3 regions of the Paenibacillus sp. ALE2 genome follow, and region 2 is predicted to be linked to each of the others. Evidence: riboswitches for the same ligand, from Rfam matches in the RefSeq annotation. Region 2 holds a riboswitch; each other region holds the start of a gene.

Region 1 (7,252 bases), 200 kb from region 2:
ATCATTCTCTTCCTTTCCGTTAATGAGCGGGTGATTTCCAACGAATACAATCGCTGTATCTGCAGCTTGCGCAGCGGCTATCGCTTCCGCTAAGCCATCCGATACCGTCTCTATACGGAAAGTCGTATGGTTGGAGTCTGTGGCGCTAGGTGCAGGAGTTGCGGATTCCATCACATTTAATGAACCCTCTGTTCCTGCGATCACTGGCTTACCGTTCCATGTGGTCCACAGATGCTCTCCTTGTTCCACAGGAGTCAGTCCAAAGACTTCTTTAACATACCAGCCATACGCTTCATCGGCCGTCACGCGAAGCGTCTCCTCATCGCTCGTCACATAGGTACCCAGATGTTCATCATGCAGCGTCACGCTGCCATAGCCCCAATCTGTCACGGTCAATACCGTTGGCTCTCCATCCTGGGACAGGCGCATATCGCCAGAAGAATTAACTATGAGCTTCGCGCCATCAGTCGATGCCCTCAAGGTCACACGATCTTTGGCATCGGAGTACACGACACGTTCCTCCGCGCCCCCTCTTTCCAGCTTGGCACGAATCGCCTCCAGCGGTGTAACCCAGTAAGGTAGCGTACCAGAATACCAGTCGCGGAACACCTCATTGCCATGCGAACCAATGACCGCTATTTTGCCGCACTGGGCAGGGTTCAATGGCAGAAGCTTTTGCTCATTTTTGAGCAATACGATCTGCTCCCTCGCCGCACGCAACGACAATTCACGGGCTTGCTCTGTCATTAAAGACTCCTCCCCAATAGAGGCATAGGGATTGTCTGCCGCCGGATCAAATTCCCCCAAACGAAAACGAACACGGAACGTATGGAACAATGCTCGATCCAAGTCCTCTTCTTGTAGCGAGCCCTGCTCCAAAGCTTCTCGAATCGCTTGCTTGGAGAACTCTGCATCATCGGTAATGCTGTCAATTCCTGCGCGAATAGATTCAGCCACGCCCGGCGTATGGGAATCGTAATATTGATGGTCGTTCACAATCCCCATCACATCACCCGCATCACTTACGACAAAGCCGTCCATTCCCCATTCGCCTCTGACAATATCGTTAACACCATGGTATAACGTAGCAGGCGTTCCGTTAATCAAGTTGTAAGAAGTCATCATCGACTGGGCTCCGCCTTCCGTAAAAGGCTTCTCGAATGCTTTTAGATAATATTCTCGCAGGTTTCGTGGGTCTATACTGGAGGAGCCAATTCCCCGGTCCACTTCATTATTGTTACCGAGAAAATGTTTTAACGTCGCAACCGCTTTCAAATATACCGGATGGTCACCCTGGATCCCCTTTACTAACTCCTTCGACAATTCTCCCGTCAAATACGGGTCTTCGCCGTAGGCTTCCTCGTTACGTCCCCATCTTGGGTCACGCTCCATATCCACTGTAGGCGCCCACAGGGTAAGACCATTCAATTTTGGATCACGACGATAGTAGACACGCGCCTCATCTGCAATTACAGAGCCGATCTGACGCATTAACTCCGTATCCCAAGTACAGGCCAAACCCACAGGCTGAGGAAATGAAGTGGCCTCCCCCAACCAGGCTATCCCGTGTGCTGCTTCCGTACCGTGCTTGTAAGCTGCAACTCCCAAACGGTCAATGGCCGGCTGGTATTGCAGCATAGATTCGATCTTTTCCTCTAAGGTTAGTCGTGACACGAGATCCCGTACACGCTCATCTAGTTGAATCTTCGGATCTTGAAATAAATATTCGATACCCGTTGTTTCATGACTCAAATCCGTCATCTCCTTAGCTTCATTAAGATGATAAAAAGTTTATTCACGAAAGCGCTTTAATATATCATAACGAAAAAGGAGTACACCAGCAACAATACCGAAAACATCCTAAATTGGATGAAATACAAACCGCGGCATACGAGAAAAAAAGTTACAATTTCTTTTTCTTATATAAAGCTAAAAATGATATTTTTTGGTATAATCAGGATATATCATTGAAGGAGGAAGCGCTGATGAAAAATACCGGAATGACACGGCCTCTGGATCAGCTGGGGCGAATTGTACTCCCTAAGGAAATGCGCACCACTATGGATATCAATATCGGTGATTCGCTTGAATTCTTCGTAGATGAAGAAGGATTTGTATTAAGGAAATACACGGGTGTCTCCTGCAAATTTTGCGGCGTAGTGGATCATTTAACTTATTTTCGGGACAGCTTTATTTGCGCTGATTGCATCCAGTTATTAAAGAACGATGAACATGTACATGCCACAAGCAATGATGCCATCCAGGCTCAAGAACATACCAAATCGAACCAAGCCAACACTACCTGGCAGCCCAAGCATTCCAGAGTGCAACAAGGTGAAATGGTAAAAAAGCTCCGCAAGCTGATTCAGGAACATCCGAACCTGCCACAAAAAGTGTATGCAGAAATGCTCGATATTTCCCAAGGCCGTGTGTCCCAACTGAAAAAGCTGCTCTAAACCTTCTAAAAATTTTTTTCCCAATATCATATACGATGTACTCGAAAACCTACTTATTTCACTGTAACTACAATGGCCAGGTGTAGAGTAAGGTGCATATCTGTGAATGTGTCCCTTATTCTATACCTGGCCTTTTCCTGCTTCTCGCCTCTATCAAGGTGACAATAGTCACATACTCTCAATGTCTACGTATATACAATATATAGATCGAAACAATTGGTTATCACTAGATATCATCAATATGTTGTTTTTGTGAAAAATATATATTTTTTACTATATGGAGGGTTTTACGATGAAGGTGCTGGAGGAACATCAATTATACGACATCGGTGAGCGAGTCATTGGGGCACAAGATCTGGACATGCTGCGGGAGAATGCAAATTTAAATGGAGAATCGTTCAGCGGTAAAATGAGCAAGCTTGGCTCGGAATATGCCAAATGGTATGCGCGCCTGCGTGTACTTCCGCCTGAATTAACAGACGCGATTGACCATGGGTATGTGTATGTTCACGATTTGGACCAATATGCGCTCGGAACTACAAATTGTATCTTTATCCCATTTGGTCGTTTGCTACAAGACGGTTTCAATACAGGCAATGGCTCTGTACGCACACCACAAACAATTATGTCTGCTATGGCACTGGTCGCCATCATATTCCAGTCTCAACAAAATAGCCAATTTGGTGGTGTCTCTGCCAATAAAATAGATTGGGATCTAGCTCCATACGTTGCTCGTTCCTTCCGCAAGCATCTGCGCAAAGGACTCCGGCTGTTCGAGGAAGAGCTAGACTCCCGTTGGTCTGACGACGAGCTGCATTTAGCCAATACTCACTTGCAAGAGGTCTGTCCTCGTTCATACTCATTCGCACGCGAAGAGACAGAGACAGAAACCCGGCAGGCGGCGGAATCGCTCATTCATAACCTGAACACGATGAGCAGTCGGGCAGGGGGGCAAATTCCATTCACTTCATTGAATTACGGGATGTGTACGTCTGCTGAAGGTCGGCTTGTTTCGCAATCGTTGCTGGAAGCCACGATTCGTGGACTGGGCAGCGGGGAAACTCCTATTTTCCCACAACATATTTTCCAATGTAAAAAAGGAGTCAACCAGGCAGAAGGCGATGTCAACTACGATTTGTTCTTAAAAGCGGTAGAATGCTCCAGCAAGCGGATGTATCCCAACTTTGTGAATGTGGATGCTACCTTCAATCTGCCTTATTACCGCGCAGATAACCCGGATACCATCATTGCCACGATGGGCTGCCGTACCCGTACCATTTCTGACCGTTTCGGCAGAAACCGCCAGAGCGGCAAGGGTAATCTCTCATTTAATACTATTAATCTGGTACGGCTCGGGATTGAATATGGTATTTGCACAGGCAAGCGTCTGACACCTGACCGTGACCGCTTTGACGCGAGACTGGAAGAGGTTATGCGAATTGCAGTAGACGGTCTAATCCATCGCTATCATATCCAGACCAGCCAGCCAGCCAAAGCCTCGGACTTTATGATGCGCGAAGGGGTATGGGAAGGCGGAAAAGAACTGGCACCTGATGAGAAGGTGGGAAGCGTCCTAAAGCACGGTACGCTTTCGATCGGATTTATCGGGCTGGCTGAGTGTATGAAAGCATTATACGGAAAACACCACGGAGAGGATGATTTTGTATACCGTGAAGCACAGCGAATCATCACCTCCATGCGCGTGTATTGTGATCGAATGAGTGAACATCACAATCTAAATATTACACTGTTCGCGACACCTGCCGAAGGGCTGTCGGGCAAGTTCACATTGCTGGATCAACGTGACTTCGGAGTTATTCCTGAAGTAAATGACCGGGAATATTACACGAATTCCTTCCATATTCCGGTGTATTACAAGCTCCCGGCTGCTCGTAAAATCAGCTTGGAGGCTCCGTTCCATAATCTATGTAATGCGGGTGCAATTTCATACATCGAGCTGGACGGTAATGCGCGGAATAACCCGGAGGCGTTTCTTAAAATTGTTCAATACGCGCTGCATCAGAACATTGGCTACTTCTCCATCAACCATCCGGTGGATCGTTGTACGGAATGCGGCTATGAAGGAATTATCGGGACAAGCTGTCCTCAATGCGGCACGGATGAGGAACACACGCACTTTCAGCGTTTACGTCGGGTAACCGGATATCTGACAGGTGATTATACCGTTCGTTTTAATGCTGCCAAGCAAGCGGAAGTTCGCGACCGGGTGAAGCATAAGTGAATTTGTGCGGCTATATTCCAGAATCTCTGAATGAAGGATACGGCCTGCGCACCGTTGTATTCATTAGTGGTTGCCGCCATGCCTGTCCCGGCTGCTTTAATCCAGCTTCGTGGAACTTCCGCGCAGGGGAGCCATTCACGCCCGAGCGTCAACAGGAGGTCATCCGTGATATCATGGATAATCCGCTGTTGGACGGATTGACTCTCTGCGGGGGAGACCCTTTTTTCTCAGCAGCAGAATGCTCGCAATTTGTACGTGACTTCCGCGCGGCTTGTCCCGACCGAACCGTCTGGGCCTACACAGGCTTTGTCTACGAAGATCTGCTCATGGATCAGGAGCGACAGGAGCTGGCACTATTGTGTGACGTGATTGTAGATGGCCGTTTTGTTGAACAGCAAAAAGATCTGACCCTCCCCTTTCGGGGCAGCCGTAATCAGCGCCTGGTAGATGTGAAAGCCAGTACTCAAGCAGGTTACACCGTTTCATTAGCTTAAAGGCGATGTTCTATTTAGCAAGATGCTATACCAAAGACAAGTCCCCCACGATGGGTTGGGCTTGTCTTTTTTGCATATAACTAACAGATTCCACTCCAGTTTCTATTCCTGTTTCTATTGCACATCCTGTGAGTTTCACTTATGATGGTGAACAAGTATACGAGTGCATAATTATTCGTCATACCTTAATCTTATAGTTTGGAAATAGGTGTCTGTTCTATTCAGATCAGACTTAAAAGGGAAGCCGGTGCAAATCCGGGACGGTCCCGCCACTGTAAACGGGGAATGTTCAGCTGCTCATACACCCACTGGTCCACAGACCGGGAAGGGATGCTGAACGTCATGATCCGTAAGTCAGGAGACCTGCCTATTTTAACAACATCGCAGTACCTACGGAAGATAGGGAGGTGTTAAGAGCAGTCGCCGTATTTTTGAATTTTAATCGCGGAGGCATTCTTTCCCCTACTCATTTTTAGCCTTGGGGACAGAATGCCTTTTTTGGTACGTAAAAATAAACTGGCTACCACTTAGGAGGAAACCTACATGTCCATTAACGAACGATCTACATTGTCCGGTTTGACTAGCAGTAATCTGGGATATCCGCGTATCGGCGGGAACCGGGAATGGAAGAAAGCACTGGAGCGCTTCTGGCAGGGTAGTATTAACGAAAGTGAACTGCATAGTGAGATGAAAAGATTGCGTCTGGAGCATCTGAGCAAGCAACGTGACAAAGGGATTGATCGCATTCCTGTCGGAGACTTTTCCTATTACGATCATGTGCTGGATACATCTGTGATGTTCGGTCTCGTACCCGAACGGTTCAACTATCGTCCTACAGGTCCGGTTCCTCTGTCTGTGTATTTCGGGATGGCACGTGGGCAGAAGGGAGCTACCGCCAGCGAAATGACCAAATGGATGAATACCAATTACCACTACATCGTTCCCGAATTGGAAAATGCGGCTCCAGTGCTCACTGAAAATAAGCCCTTACTCGCTTATCGTGAAGCAAAGCAGGAGCTAGGTATTGACGGTAAACCGGTTCTCATCGGTCCCTACTCATTTGTTGTTTTATCCAAAGGCTATGATCGTAAGGATCTGGCCTCTATTATACGAACCTTCCTGCCTTTATACACCCGAGTCCTGTCCGAACTAGCAGCAGAAGGCGTACAATGGGTCCAAATCGATGAACCTGTCCTGACCACCTCATTCCCAGTAGAGGATCTGGATATTATTCAGGAGGTCTATGAAGCTTTGACCCAAGCTGCTCCCTCCTTAAACATCATGCTGCAAACCTACTTTGGTAGCCTAGATCATTATGAGCGTCTGACTGAACTTCCGGTCCAGGGACTGGGTCTTGACTTTGTCTATGATGATGGCGAAAATGTCCAGCATATATCGCGACATGGCTTCCCCAAAGGGAAAACGCTGGGTGCTGGTGTCATTGATGGGCGCAATATATGGCGCAGCGACCTGAATGCCGTGGCTGCGCTGTTGGGCCAGTTAGCAGAACAAATCAATGCAGAACAGCTTATCGTGCAGCCATCGTGCAGTCTGCTGCATGTGCCGGTCAGTCTGGAAGCAGAGCACAAGCTGGACCGAGAGCTGGTGCATGCCCTAGCCTTTGCCGATGAAAAGCTGGATGAAATCGCAGTCTTGACGGCTGCACTTGGTAAGCATGATCCATCCGCACTTGCCAAGCTTGAGCAAAGTGCGGAAGCGGTAGCCCGCTTCAACAGCTCAGCGGCAAGGGTACAGACAGCTGCCGATTTGGCCAACCTGTTGGCAAAGGAGCCACTATCACGCAGCGTTCCTTTCGCCGAGCGCCGTATAATTCAGCAAAATAGGCTGAAGTTACCCCCACTGCCTACGACGACCATCGGCAGCTTCCCGCAAACTGCTGAGGTTCGCAAGGCCCGTCTGCACTATCGCAAAGGAGAATGGTCTGCCGAGCAATATCGGACATTCATCCAGCAGCAGATCAAGGAATGGATTGATATCCAAGAGGACATTGGCATAGATGTGCTTGTACATGGGGAATTTGAACGGACCGACATGGTTGA
Region 2 (7,252 bases):
TCCACGATCTCTCCCTGAACCATGACGGCAACACGATCACAGAACGTACGGGTGGACTGAAGATCATGGGTGATAAAAAGATAGGACAGCTGGCGTTCGAGCTGCATTCTTTTGAGCATGTCTAGCACGGAGGACTGGGTTGACGTATCCAAATTGGCGACCGATTCATCGAACAGGATGATTTCTGGTTCAACCGCCAACGCCCGAGCAATGCACACCCGCTGTTTTTGTCCACCGCTTAGCTGTGCAGGGTATTTTCCCAGACTGTCAGCCTCCAACCCTACCGATTCCAGTAAGGAAAGGCAGATATCCAGCGCCCTTACCTTTCGCTTAGGAAAATAGTTACGGATCGGCTCCATCAAAATATCTTGAATGGTCATACGGGGATGCAGTGAAGAGGCCGAGTCCTGCGTGACTAACTGAATTCGTTTGTACAGATGAATATCTTTCATCCTTCCGGTATGTATGGGCTGCTGATCCAGCCAGATTTCCCCTGAAGTCAACGACTCCAGCCCCAGGATACACTGCGCCAGCGTGCTTTTGCCACTTCCGCTTTCTCCAACCAATCCAAGGCATTCTCCCTGTCGTAATTCCAGACTCACTTTCTGTATAGCCTGCTGCTGACTCTGTCTCGTGTTGAACCAGCCTTTTCTCCGTCTGCGGACAGGATAAGCTTTGGTGACGTTCTTCAATTCCAGTATCACGGTTGCATCCTTCCTTCCGGGGTCATCTCCAGCACCCGATCTGCTATGCGGCTTATCCCCTGACGATCATGTGAAATTAACAAAATCGTGAGATCGAAATCTTCCCTCAACTGTAGAAACAAGGCCAGAACCTTGTCGCGGTTAATAACATCCAGCGCCGTAGTAGGCTCGTCGGCAATAAAGAGGCGCGGACCAGAGCTTAACATTGCAGCCAGCAGGACCCTTTGGCACATACCTCCGCTTAGTTCAAAAGGATAGGATGACAGAATATGCTCAGGATCGGCAAAACCGACCTTGCGGAGCAGAGAACACAAATAGGCTTCCTGCCCTGGAATAGTACGGCCTCCAGCCAGCTCCGTGACACGGTTCAACATCTGCCGCATCCGTGACAGCACGCCCTGGGGCTGCGATGCAGTGTGGGACAGGGCAGCATCAGCTTGCCCCAGCTCCTTCTGGGCGTGCATCAGGCGCAGCCCGTTCAGTCTAAGCGTATCCGTCAGCTGGGCACGGACGGTACGGATCGGATTCAGCCCGCTCAGCGATTGCTGAATGAGCAGGGCAATTTCCCCACGGCGCAGTCTTTGCCAGCGCTGTTCATGGAACGGAATAATGTCTTCCCCGTTATAGTAGATGCACCCTTGCGTAACACCAACACCTGGGTCCAGCATACCCGCGATTGCGTGTGCGGTCAGACTTTTGCCGCATCCACTTGGCCCAGTCAAGGCTACAATTTCCCCTGGGTAGACGGAAAAGTTCACATCCCGTAATAGCGGTTTGCTTTCGCTTTCGCTGGCTCTTACACCTGTACGGCAAATCTCCAAATGTTCCACGTGTAACAACGGTTTTCGTACGTACGCTTGCTCTGTCGTATCCATCCGCCCTATAACAGAGTGCTCGCCCACTATTTCGCAGCCCCCTTTTCTGAAAAATGATCACCCAGAAGCTGGCAGGCAAGCACAAACAGCATAATCGCTAAACCCGGGAAGATCATCACATGCGGAGCCACCTGAAAATACGAGGTTGCATCATGCAGCATCACACCCCACTCTGGCTTGGGCGGCTGTACACCCAGTCCAAGAAAGGAGAGCCCCGCAATCATTAATACCACGCGGCCGATATCCCATACCGCATAAACCAACAATTGCGGCCATACTTGTGACAATACATAACGTCTTAGTATGCGAATGTGTGAATTGCCAGACAAACGAGCATACCGTACATAGTCCTCCTGGCAGGCTTTTTGAACCAAACTACGGATATAGCGGACATAGCCCGCCCACCGTACCGCAATAATCGCTAAGGCCATGTTGACGAAACCCGGGCCCAAAATACCCACAATCGCCACCGTTAAAATAATATCAGGAAAAGCCAGTACGCCGTCGATTCCCCGCATAATCAGCTGATCCACACGTCCTCGCACATAACCAATGAGCAAGCCTGTGGGCAGACTAATACACAGCGTAGCTACCGTAATCGCACAAGCGATTAATACGCTTGTCCGAATTCCATAAATGAGCCGTGACAGCACATCCCGACCCAGATGATCCGTACCGAAAGGATATTTACGGCTGGGTGGTGCCAAACGGTTCAGAAGGTCCACATGCAGAGGATCATGCGGAGCGGCCCAGGGAGCCAGCAACCCAAGCAGCACGATCAGGCCAAACAGTGCGCCCCCTGCCAGCAAGCTTCCTCTAAAGGAAAGCCGTATCTTTTTCATTTTCAGCTTCCCCCTTAACGCAAACGCAGCCTTGGATCTATCACCGTCTGGACCACATCCACCAAACACTGAACACCTACAATTAAAAACGCGGCAAACATAACATATCCCTGAATCACCGGGTAATCCCGCTGCGTAATTGCATCTATAAAATACTTTCCTAACCCTGGCCATGAAAAAATGGTTTCTACGATGACGTTACCTGCCAGCATAAATGATAGATTCGTACCTAACAGCGTGATCATAGGCAGAACGGCATGTTTAAATATCTCAAAAAAGAGAATATGCATACGTGAAAAACCGCGAGCTCTCGCTGCCTTCACAAAATTCCGGTCACTCAGCTCCAGCATCTGAGCACGCAATACACGGGCTTGCACCGTTCCCAATCCTGCACCAAGCGTCAGCGCTGGGAGTACTAAATGTGTCCAGTCCTCCCTTCCCATGGATGGGAGCCAGCCCAAGCGAACGGAAAATAGATAGATCAGCAGAAACCCAAGCCAAAAAGAAGGAATTGACGATCCCAGCAAAGCGAACAGCCTGCCCAGACGATCTAGTGGACCGCTGACTTTTAGCGAGGCAGCCAGTCCCATCCCAAGCGTAAGCACCGCCATGACGGCAAAGCCCGCCAAAGCTAGCTCCACCGTAGCGGGCAGTCTGCTCCATAGTTCGTTTAGCACTGACTCCTTGGACACATACGAGGTTCCCCAATGTCCTGTGAACACATCCCTCAGCCAGTTCACATATTGAATATGAAGCGGCTCATTCAAGCCCAGTTCGTTTCGCAGCGCGGTTAGCGCCTCCCCAGAAGCAGGAACATTATGCGCGGTGAGCAAAATGAGAGCAGGGTCACCAGGGGCCAGCCTCATCAGTACAAAAGTCAGCGTAGATACAACGAATACAATGATGGGCAGCTGCGCCACACGTTCCAATATAAAACGAATCATAGGATACGTTGCTCGTTATTCTGCAATATCAGATTGCGCTGTAATGTAGTAATACTCGATCGGATGCGGTGTAAAGCCCTTTACTCCTTTTTTCACACCAAACACATTGTCAGGGTGCACAATGAACGACTGCGGTAAATCTGTATTGATGATATCCAGCGCTTGCAGTGTTACCGCATTACGCTGTGCGGTATCCTTCGCCAACTTCAGGCTGTGAAGAATATTCTCCAGCGGTTTGGAAGCATAACGGCTTACATTCGCTTCACTTGTAGAGGAGTAGAACATGTCCATAAAATACTGCGGCTCCCCTGTATGGGCCGTGAGCATGCTGTACATAGCAAAATCCCAATCATTTTTGGTCAATGCCTCGTCGATATTTTCCACCTTGCGAATCTTGACCTGGATTCCCTCATTCAGCAACTGGCTCTGAATAACCTCAGCCATGACGGATAGCTCCGGACGCTGAGGGAAGGTCAGCAGCGTAACCTCGAATGGCTTGCCCTGCTTGGACCATGTGCCTTGGGCATCCTTCTGCCAGCCATCCTTCGTCAACAACTGCTCTGTCGTTCCGTCCAATGCTTTACGCTCAATCTTACCGAAGGGAAGAATGCTCGGAAACGGGCTACTTGCTTCCGTGCCGAAGCCCCTCATAACGGCGCTCACAATGGATGCGCGCGGAATCAGACTGTCCACCACCTTACGGTTGGTTGCATCCTTGAACACAGGTGATTCCATGTTGTACACAATCATATGGGTGCGCAAGGATGGAGCCGACAGCACTTGTAGCTTGTCGTTCTTTTTTAATACCTCTGCGTTATCTACCGGAATATCCGTCGCTACATCCACCTCACCAGATTGCAACGCCATCAGGCGCGAATTACCGTCCGTAATGAATTTCATCGTCGCTTCGGCCAATCGCACCTTTTCGCCCCAGTATCCGTCATAACGCTCGACGACCAAGGATTGATCCTTGTTGAAGGCTTTGATTTTAAAAGCACCTGTCATTGCAGGGTAGCTTTGCTCATCTTTTATGGATGCCACATCCAGTACAATCGTTGACGGATCAGCCAAATTGGATACCAGCGCTGCATTCGGCTGGTTTGTCGTAATTTTCAGCGTCAGCGGACCAGTTACATCAATGGACTTCACATCCAGTAAATCCTTCGCCAGGTGACTTTTCTCGATAGAGCGCAGCAAAGATGCTTTTACGCTTGCTGCATCCATACTCTTTCCATCATGAAAAGTGACCCTATCCTGCAAGCTGAACGTCCACACGTTAGGACTGTCGTGCTTCCATTCCTTGGCTAGCCAAGCCACAGGCTCCAACTTTTCATTCAAACGAATGAGTGTCTCACCGGCACCGGAACGCATCACATCCCAGCTATTGTCTCCATGCGGATCGACGCCTGACGGTTTCCACGTATACGCCATCACCAGCTTTTTACCTGCTGGAGTCTGTTGTGCAGGCGTATTCTCACCCTTGCCTGAGCTATCCTCCGTCTTCGTGGCTGTGCCGCATCCCGAAAGAGCCATAACTGCCATCAGCAGCAGCAATCCTGTACATATGAACCATGAACGCCTATTACGATTGCCTATCATCCCACATGTCCTCCTCTATCTTGTAAAATATCGTATAAACCTAACGCAAAACGCGAAAAAAGCATTCCCAACCACTTGACCAGCAGTCAGAAATGCTTTCATTATAAAATGTCAAAACTCACCTCAAAGCCAACTCCAAAAACATAGAAGGGATCAGATCGGTTTCAGACATTCCGTATGCAGCACGCCTAACCACCTCCCCAGCATCCCGTGGGTCTGACAGTGATGTCAAAACAGGCAGGTCTCCTGACTCCAGGCTTATCTTTCAGGCCTTCCCGGTTCCTCACAGTTCCAGTGGCTATTCTGAAAGCTCCAGCAGTACCCTGCTGATGCCTGTATACAGTGGCGGGTCCGTGTCGGAATCTACCGAACTTCCCTTTTAAGTGAACACGCTCAACAACTATCTACATCGTCTCTACGAAACTTCGTATATAGAGTTGTCCGGCTCACACCTGTTTTCTTCCTTTATTCCTTTTTATTACGATTTAGGATTATCTTATTTTGTTGCTACTGGCTTGTCAACAAATGTTGCGTAATAATTTAAATTTGAATGATATAGTGTGAATCAAGACCAAGGCTATTCATTGCTTGCGCGCAATTGAAGGTATGTCTTAACGTTGCGTGCACACAATTCACGTGTTAAAATTAGGTATAGAGATAACCACTGTATCCGTATACTAAAAAGAGCCTTCGCCGCTCCAACGGCAAAGACTCTTAGGACTTGAAAGGCTGTGGATCACCACCACGGCGCGCTGCATAACTGAATGTTAATGCGAACGAAACCCACCGTTAGGGGCCAACCTAATTACGCGGTGGGTTTTCGCTTGTTCCGAAATTTCCGACGCAGCCAGCGATAAAGCTTACGAATACTAAACACCAGGCTTAGTAACGTAACCATCCAACGCAGCACATCATAGCACGACACAAGGTTGACCATCGGCTTCACCCCCTTTCGGGAAGCTGCGCCGTGATCCGAAAACATCCACCACTATCCAAAGTCCTTAAGGTAGATTATACCATGCCTCTTCCTACCACTCGAAAATCCAAACCCCGATCTTCATACAGAAAGAGGGTTTTATCAATAATTTCATGCTGCTTAATAAATAACTAGTTCTGGATAACCCCATGCCAAACAGCCGGAAAAGAGGCTACGCCCTCTCTCCGGCTGTTTTTGTTTATTTCCTATTCATCAAACCTTCTGTGGAACTTCTGAGACATTAACGCCTTTGACCGATTCACCCTGTTTTCTTGCCAAAACAATGTTCAAGACAATTGCCGTAATCGAGCCAGATACGATGCCGTTTTGCAGCAGCATTTTGGCAAAGCTCGGCAGTTGGTCGAACATTTGCGGCAGAACAGCTGAGCCTAGGCCCACGGCAATACTACATGCTGCAATCAGCAGATTGCTTTCTTTCCGCAGATCCACTTCTGACAAAATAGACATGCCTGATGCAGCAACCGAGCCAAACATGACGATCATCGCCCCGCCCAGCACAGCGTTAGGAATCACTGTCGTCAAGGCAGCCAGCTTAGGCAGCAAACCGAGGACGACCATAATGCCGCCAGCAGCAAAAATAACGTTACGGGATTTGACGCGAGTCAGCGAGATCAGACCCACATTTTGGGAGAAGGCCGTGTAAGGGAACGCATTAAAAATACCGCCCAACATAATCGCAAGTCCTTCCGAACGAAGTCCATTGACGATTTGCTTTTGCTCCACTTTCTGATCAATCGCTTTACCTACTGCCAGATAAACCCCTGTAGACTCGACCATGCTCACAATATTGACGATAATCATCGTACATACTGCCATAATGCTAAACTCCGGCTTGCCAAAATAAAACGGCTGCGCAATACTCACCCACGAAGCATCCGCTACGGGAGCAAAATGCACCATTCCCATCGCATAGGCAACTACAGTACCTGCGAACAGACCAATAAGAACGGAAATCGAGCGTAAAAAGCCCTTGGCTACTCGATTGACAAGCAGAATAACCAGTAGTGTAACCAGCGCCAGCAGCAAATTACGCGGCTGTCCAAAATCCGCGCTGCCCTGACCACCCGCTACATTGTTCATCGCCACCGGAATAAGGGATAGACCGATAATCGTAACGACCGAGCCGGTAACCACTGTTGGGAAAAAGCGTAATAGTTTGCCATACAACGGTGCCGCAAGCACCACAAATATACCGGACAAAATGATGGCACCGTACGCTGTCGCCAGATTTGATGTCGAAGCAATTGCGATAATGGGTCCTACTGCCGTAAACGTACAGCCCAAAATGACA
Region 3 (7,252 bases), 230 kb from region 2:
TAGATGATGTTATAAACCGTACGATTGATGCCGTTACGTTCACGAGTGGTCCGCAAATTCGATTTTTGGCCCAATATGCCAGAAAGCAAAATCGAATGGAGGATTTACTGGAAGCTTTTCGTGAAGATGTCATTGCTGTATCGGTAGGCAAGGTGACTGCACAATCCATTTTGGAAGAAGGGATTGAACGAGTCGTATTTCCAACTGAAGAGCGCATGGGTGCGATGATGGTGGAACTGGGCAAATATTTCGAACATAGCGATTCGGTGCATGGCTGTGGTCTGAAGAGCGTGAACGGTCATTTGAAATGAGCTAGAACTGATAAATGCAGTAAGCTAAAAATGAACTTATATTTACTAATACAGAGTAAAATAGAGATAAGGGCCTACGAGGTCTTTATCTTTTTTTGTTGGACATGCATCGCAAAGTTTTTTGTTATAGCGAAAATATTTATCTAATATAATGAATAAGTTTCGATGCATGATATTGAGGACAGGAGCTGAGACATTTATGAATTCTATTTGTGTATTTGCAGGGTCCAGACCTGGACATTCATCGGTATATGTTGAGGCGGCAGGCAAGCTGGGTGAAGCTATGGCTCGCCAGCATATCCGTTTAATTTATGGTGGCTCCAGCAGAGGGCTGATGGGTAAGGTGGCGGATGGACTGTTGGCGGGTGACGGTCAGGTCACCGGCATTATGCCCACCCTGTTATTCGATGCAGAGATCATTCATCGGGGAGTTACCGAGTTTATTGAGGTAGCAAGCATGCATGAACGTAAAGCGGCGATGAGCGAGATGGCCGATGCGTTTATAGCCCTTCCGGGAGGCTTGGGAACCTTTGAGGAACTGTTCGAGGTATTGTGCTGGGCGCAAATCGGTATACATCGCAAGCCCATTGGGCTGCTGAATGTGAATGGATATTTTGACCCGTTGGTAGAAATGGTACGTCATAGCGTGCAGGAAGGGTTTACCGGAGCTGATCATCCAGCGCTACTGAGTATATCTGCGGACCCGGATGAACTGCTGCATATGTTGAAAAATAAAGCAGAGAACTTGAAATAAAGCTTTTTTCGTGCTTGCACAACTGATTGAGGCAAGGTTATGATAAGACCCATAATCAAATAGCGGACAGACAAGGTGCCTTTGCGGTTGAGCAAAGGGTAACAGGGAATCGGGTGCAAGTCCCGAGCGGTCCCGCCACTGTAAGGAAGAGGGTTCTTTTAAATGGTCACTCGTACAAAACGGGGAAGACGAGAGAATCCGTTGATGCCAAGCCAGGAGACCTACCTTGATCTGTATGCACCGTTAACCTTCGCGGAGAGGATGGGTGTACGAAATCAGGAAATCAGGCACACGTTGCTTTTTCCATGTTGGTTACAGGTTTGCGTGGATATGAACGTGCAGCAGCGTTTGAAGCGTAAACAAAACAGATGGAAAACAACGGCAGATAGGAGGAAGACAAGAACTGTCTTCTTACGCTGTTTCGTCTGGTAAGAGAGATACGTACATAGGAACCCCATCCGGGCAGGATGGGGGTTTTTTGAGTTAAAGGATGCCACAAATTATTGAAATAGATAGTATAGCTGCCCTGAAAAGGATGATAGGAGGAGCACGATGAGCCCATTAGGAAAATTGCTGGTGATTGGATTTGGACCAGGAGATATGGAACATATCACAAAACGGGCGTTGGATGCGCTGGCCGAAAGTGAGGTCATTATCGGCTACAATACCTACGTTGATTTGATCCGTCCGTTGTTGAACGGACAGGAGATTGTACGCACAGGGATGACAGAAGAAGTGAGCCGTGCGCAGGAGGCGGTTCGCCAAGCAGAGATGGGTAAGAAGGTAGCCGTCATTTCCAGTGGAGATGCTGGGGTCTATGGCATGGCAGGGCTGGTGTACGAAGTGCTGATGCAAAAAGGCTGGCGTCGCGAGGACGGGGTTGAGGTAGAAGTTGTGCCGGGGATCTCGGCTATTCAATCCTGTGCTTCGTTGTTGGGAGCGCCGGTTATGCATGATGCTTGCACAATCAGTCTGAGTGATCATCTGACCCCGTGGGAAACGATCGTGAAGCGTGTAGAAGCTGCGGCTTCGGCTGATTTTGTGATTGCCTTATACAACCCGCGCAGTGGTCGACGTACCCGCCAGATTGTGGAGACGCAGTCCATTTTGCTCCGTTACCGTGATCCGCAAACTCCAGTTGGACTGGTGAAGAGTGCTTATCGTGAACGTCAGCAGGTTATTGTAACGACGCTGGAAGATATGCTGAACCATGATATCGGGATGCTGACGACCGTAATCATCGGCAATTCCTCGACGACAGTGTATGACGGGTTAATCGTGACTCCGCGCGGCTATCAGCGTAAATACACGCTGGACGCGACCGAGCAAGTGCTCAAACCGCATCAGCGGCTTCGCACGGAAGCGGAGCCGTGGTCGCTGGGCGCGCAAGAGGATCGCGCACTGGATACACCGCAGGGAGGTGGAGCTCTGACTGCGTCTCCCGAGCCTTCCGCGAGCAGCGCTGCGGTTGCCACGCAAGCACGCCCGCAGGCGATGGCTACCGTGCAGGCTGCGCCCGCGAAGCCAACCGGAGCGGCTCCAGCATCGCTGGCAGCAGAGGCACTAAGCCGCCTAGCTGTCGGCGGCAAGCTGCCGGGCGAAGCCAATGCTCGCTGGAGCGGGCAAGCGCCTACCGCCCAGAGCGCCGTCGGAACGGCAACGGTGGCTACGACTGGGAAGGCGTCAGGCGGCTTTGGCAAGCCTGCACTGTTTGAGGTGGGGGTTTCCCCTGGCGTGGGAAACAAGAAGTTCACTGCTCGGCAGATGGCACTGCTTGCCGAGGTAGCGGGTGATGATGGCGAGCTGGAATACACGCCAGATCATCAGATCGTGCTGCGCGTGCCGTGCGCAGACCCCGAGGAACTGGTCGGACGGCTTCGGGATGAACGATTCATTGTCATGCCGATCGGCGATGTGTTTAAGGTGAAGGCCTGCGACTTCTGCAATATGGAGAAAGATGATGCGGTGCCTGTGGCTGAGCATCTACAGGTTGTACTTGGCGGATTACAGGCACCCAAGGAAACGAGTATTGCTTTGAATGGATGCGGCATGGCTTGCTATGGAGCGGTGCTGGAGGATATCGGCATCGTCTATCGCAAGGGAGGATACGATCTGTTTCTCGGCGGCAAAAAATTTGGCCGTAATGCTCATGCCGCTCAGCCCGTAGCGGAAGGGATTCCGGGTGATCAGATTACGGATATCGTGGAGAACATTATTGCTGAATATAAGGAAAAAGGGCATCCGAACGAGCGTTTTCATAAATTCTTTAAACGTGTAGGCATCGTTGCGGGTTTCCGACATGAAGATGCACCAGCAACAGTAGAAGTGAACGCGGTTTGTGGTGATTAAGTGGGTTGGTAGGCTTGATGAACAGGATACAAGCATATATATAAAATAGGGCGTCATGTAGGCTATCCCTATCAATGAGGAGGAAAACACAGCAGTGGATGCAATATTGTTGGTTGGACATGGAAGTCGGGACCCAGAGGGTAATCAGGAACTACTGGAATTTGCGCAAGCGGTGGCAGATCGGGCGCCAGGTACGTGTGTAGAAACCTGTTTTCTGGAGTTGGCACGCCCAAGTATTGCCGAAGGAGTACAGGCGTGTGTGGACAAAGGGGCGACGCGTGTCGTTTTTATTCCGATTATTTTGTTCGCAGCAGTGCATGCCAAAATTGATATTCCGAAGGCAATCGACCGGGCAAAGGCAAAATACCCGCAGGTGGAATTTGTATACGGACGTCCGATTGGCGTTCACGAAAAAATCGTTAGCATACTGCTTAACCGCTTGAAAGAGGCCCGCCCTGTTGCAGTTCCAGCAGGGATGAATAGCGCTGTAGAGGCATCTGCCCAGGTATCTGACGAAGAAACAGCGGTACTTGTATTAGGACGCGGAAGTAGCGATCCTGATGCGAACAGTGACTTTTTCAAAATCACTCGTATGCTGTGGGAGAAGCTTTCTTATACGTGGGTAGAAAGCAGCTTTATCGGTGTGACGCAGCCTTCTTTTCCCGATGGCCTAGAGCGTTGTGTACGATTGGGGGCCAAAAAGATTATCGTGCTTCCGTATTTTCTATTCACGGGTGTGCTGATTAAGCGCATTGGAGAAATGACTCAGGAATTCGCCGAGGCTCACCCTGCATTACAAGTGGAAATGGGCGGATATTTTGGCTTCCATCCTCAATTAGTTGAGCTGGTGCTGGAGCGAGCTAACGAAGGCTTGTTCGGCAAGGTTACGGCTAATTGCGATAACTGCCAGTTCCGTCTGGAAGCGCAGGAGCATCACCATCACCACGACCATGATCACGACCATGATCACGACCATGACCATGACCACGATCACCATCACGACCATGATCATGACCATCATCACCATCATGCACATGAGCATGATCACCATCACGAGCACCATACACACAGCCACGCTCACGATCATGCGCATGTCCATGCTCACAGCCATAATGACCATGATCACGATCATTCACATGCGCCGTCTGTAGTGAACGTAACCGGGCAGGTGAATGGCTCATGATTTTTATGCTATGCGGAACGAGCGATGCAAGGGAATTGGCGCTGCAAATCCGTGACACCGGCTTTAACGTATTAACTTCGGTCGTAACCGAAAGCGCGGCGGCCAGCTTGTCCGAAGCAGGGCTGGACGTACGTACAGGCCGAATGACAGCCAATGAAATGGGTGCAATGATTCGGGAGAAGGGGATACAGGCCGTTGTTGATGCCAGTCATCCTTTTGCAGAAGAAGCACATGCGAATGCGATGACAGCTGCTCGCGAGTCTGGAGTTCCTTATATTCGCTACGAGCGGACGGGACTGGTGTATGACAATCATCCATTGCTCCATATTGTGTCTTCTTATGAAGAGGCCGCATTAATTGCTAAGCAACTCAAAGGCTCTGTCATGCTTACGACGGGCAGTAAGACGCTCGGCACATTCACCAAGCATCTACTCGGAGACCCGGAGATTCGTCTGGTTGCACGTATGTTGCCGCGCCTCGACAATATGGAGAAATGCGGCGAACTGGGGATGGAGCAAAAAAATATTATTGCCATGCAGGGGCCCTTTTCCCGTGAGATGAACGAAGCATTGTACAAGCACTTTGGTACAACCGTGATGGTCACCAAGGAAAGCGGACGCACGGGAGCAGTGGATGAGAAGGTTCAATCTGCTCTGGATCTGGGTATTCACGTCATTTTGATTTCCAGACCGGAAGTAGAGTTTGGTACGGTATTTGATCATTTCGACGGAGTAATTGATACATTGCGCACAGCAACAGGGAAGATTTCCATTTGAGTTGGTTCAAGTCCCTACGGGTTCAGTTAATCCATAACGACTGCTGGTATGTATCTAAAATATAGTCATCTTAAAATGCGTGTTTTAATAGAAATATCTGTTGTTTTAATACACGAGCAGTTATTTTTCCTAAACTAATTTTCCATAAGGGAGTGGGTCGATACCATGGACTTTAAAACAGACTTTAAACCGCTAACGGTACAGCCGCAGGAGATTGAGGGTAAAAGCTTCGCGATGATCACAGAAGAATTGGGAGAGCATCCATTTACAGCTGAACAATATCCTGTCGTACAGCGTGTCATTCATGCATCTGCTGATTTTGAGTTGGGCCGCAGCATGGTATTTCATCCAAAAGCCATTGAAGCCGGAATTGCAGCTATTCGCGCAGGACAGCCGGTGGTGGCAGATGTGCAGATGATTCAGGCGGGGTTGAGCAAGGATCGTATCCGTCAATTTGGCGGGGATGTTCATGTGTACATATCTGACCCGGACGTGATGGAAGAAGCCAAAAGGCTGAACACGACACGAGCCATTATTTCGATGCGCAAAGCGATTCAGGCGGGCGAAGGTGGAATCTATGCGATTGGCAATGCGCCTACAGCGTTGCTGGAGCTGATTCGTCTGGTGAAAGAAGGAGCGGCTAAGCCTGGACTGGTGATTGGTATGCCCGTAGGTTTTGTATCGGCGGCAGAATCCAAGGACGAGCTACGCAAGCTGGATATTCCGTTCATTACGAATATTGGACGCAAGGGCGGCAGCACGATTGTCGTAGCAGCATTGAATGCAATCTCCTTAATGGCTGTCCGCTAGATGCGGTTGTCCGTTTGCTGTATCATGAAATGAATTAGAGCATGATCAGCAGAAGAGGTTAAGGAGGAATTGGCATGGAAAAGGAAGCGGCGTCCGCCGACAGGCCCAAACGGATGAAAAGTGGTGAAGCTCCCGCGCCGGACAAGCCGATGCGGTCAGGCTTTACGACGGGGGCCTGTGCGGCTGCAGTAGCCAAAGGAGCGGTACAACTGCTCATTACGGGCATAGCGCCGAAGGAAGCGGTGATATCGCTGCCCGCGGGCTTCGATCATGCATTTGAACTGATCGAGCCTGTGTTGGATGCGGACGAAGCTTCCTGCACGACGATCAAGGACGGTGGCGATGACCCGGATGCCACGCATCAGGCGAGAATTAGCGCCTCTGTTAGCTGGCGCGAGGAGCCGGGCATTGAGCTGGATGGCGGCATCGGCGTCGGGCGGGTAACGAAGCCCGGTCTGCCTGTGCCTGTCGGACAAGCCGCGATCAATCCGGTGCCGCGCCGGATGATTACGGAGGCGGTATCTGGCGTGCTTGAGGAGCACGGATCGGCCAAGGGTGTCCGTGTCGTCATCAGTGTGCCGGACGGCGAAGAAATCGCCAAGAAAACGCTGAACGGGCGACTTGGCATTCTTGGCGGTATTTCCATACTGGGCACACGCGGTGTAGTCGTTCCGTTCTCCACGTCTGCTTATAAAGCCAGCGTGGTGCAGGCTATATCGGTTGCACAAGCGATGAACTGCGAGGAAATTGTCCTGACCACAGGCGGCAGCAGTGAAAAATATGCAATGCAAATGTATGATCAGCTGACGGAAGAAGCCTTTATTCAGATGGGCGACTTTGTCGGCTTTGCAGTCAAGCATGGCAAACGATTGGGAATGAAAAAGATTATTCTCGTCGGTATGCCCGGCAAGCTGTCGAAGGTTGCTCAGGGCGTCATGATGGTTCATTCCAAGAGCGCTCCGGTGGATTTTGGATTTTTGGCCCAGGTTGCGCGTGAGGCAGGTGTGGATGAGTCGCTTGCAACAGCAGTAGCTGAGGCGAATACAGCTACGCAGGTGGCGGATATGAT

The links. A riboswitch is a leader RNA that binds a small molecule or an ion and turns the genes downstream of it on or off. The one in region 2 is predicted to bind cobalamin.
Region 1: another riboswitch for cobalamin. It lies ahead of metE (5-methyltetrahydropteroyltriglutamate--homocysteine S-methyltransferase); the one in region 2 lies ahead of ACXHJ1_RS07585 (ABC transporter substrate-binding protein).
Region 3: another riboswitch for cobalamin. It lies ahead of cobJ (precorrin-3B C(17)-methyltransferase); the one in region 2 lies ahead of ACXHJ1_RS07585 (ABC transporter substrate-binding protein).

Annotation. Positions count from the first base shown of each region.
Region 1 covers NZ_CM134213.1:1,950,795-1,958,046, reverse strand. Annotated here, with positions in the region: gene ACXHJ1_RS08495 (glycoside hydrolase family 3 C-terminal domain-containing protein) at 1-1,752, opposite strand, end outside; gene ACXHJ1_RS08490 (AbrB/MazE/SpoVT family DNA-binding domain-containing protein) at 1,986-2,456, shown strand; gene ACXHJ1_RS08485 (anaerobic ribonucleoside triphosphate reductase) at 2,749-4,698, shown strand; gene nrdG (anaerobic ribonucleoside-triphosphate reductase activating protein) at 4,695-5,192, shown strand; cobalamin riboswitch at 5,382-5,577, shown strand; gene metE (5-methyltetrahydropteroyltriglutamate--homocysteine S-methyltransferase) at 5,736-7,252, shown strand, end outside.
Region 2 covers NZ_CM134213.1:1,749,227-1,756,478, reverse strand. Annotated here, with positions in the region: gene ACXHJ1_RS07605 (ABC transporter ATP-binding protein) at 1-704, opposite strand, end outside; gene ACXHJ1_RS07600 (ATP-binding cassette domain-containing protein) at 701-1,606, opposite strand; gene ACXHJ1_RS07595 (ABC transporter permease) at 1,606-2,421, opposite strand; gene nikB (nickel ABC transporter permease) at 2,436-3,365, opposite strand; gene ACXHJ1_RS07585 (ABC transporter substrate-binding protein) at 3,381-4,964, opposite strand; cobalamin riboswitch at 5,184-5,387, opposite strand; gene ACXHJ1_RS07580 (hypothetical protein) at 5,770-5,901, opposite strand; gene ACXHJ1_RS07575 (nucleobase:cation symporter-2 family protein) at 6,154-7,252, opposite strand, start outside.
Region 3 covers NZ_CM134213.1:1,980,340-1,987,591, forward strand. Annotated here, with positions in the region: gene ACXHJ1_RS08600 (uroporphyrinogen-III synthase) at 1-311, shown strand, start outside; gene ACXHJ1_RS08605 (LOG family protein) at 511-1,065, shown strand; cobalamin riboswitch at 1,123-1,308, shown strand; gene cobJ (precorrin-3B C(17)-methyltransferase) at 1,618-3,414, shown strand; gene ACXHJ1_RS08615 (sirohydrochlorin chelatase) at 3,509-4,597, shown strand; gene cobK (precorrin-6A reductase) at 4,594-5,373, shown strand; gene ACXHJ1_RS08625 (precorrin-8X methylmutase) at 5,539-6,183, shown strand; gene ACXHJ1_RS08630 (cobalt-precorrin-5B (C(1))-methyltransferase) at 6,258-7,252, shown strand, end outside.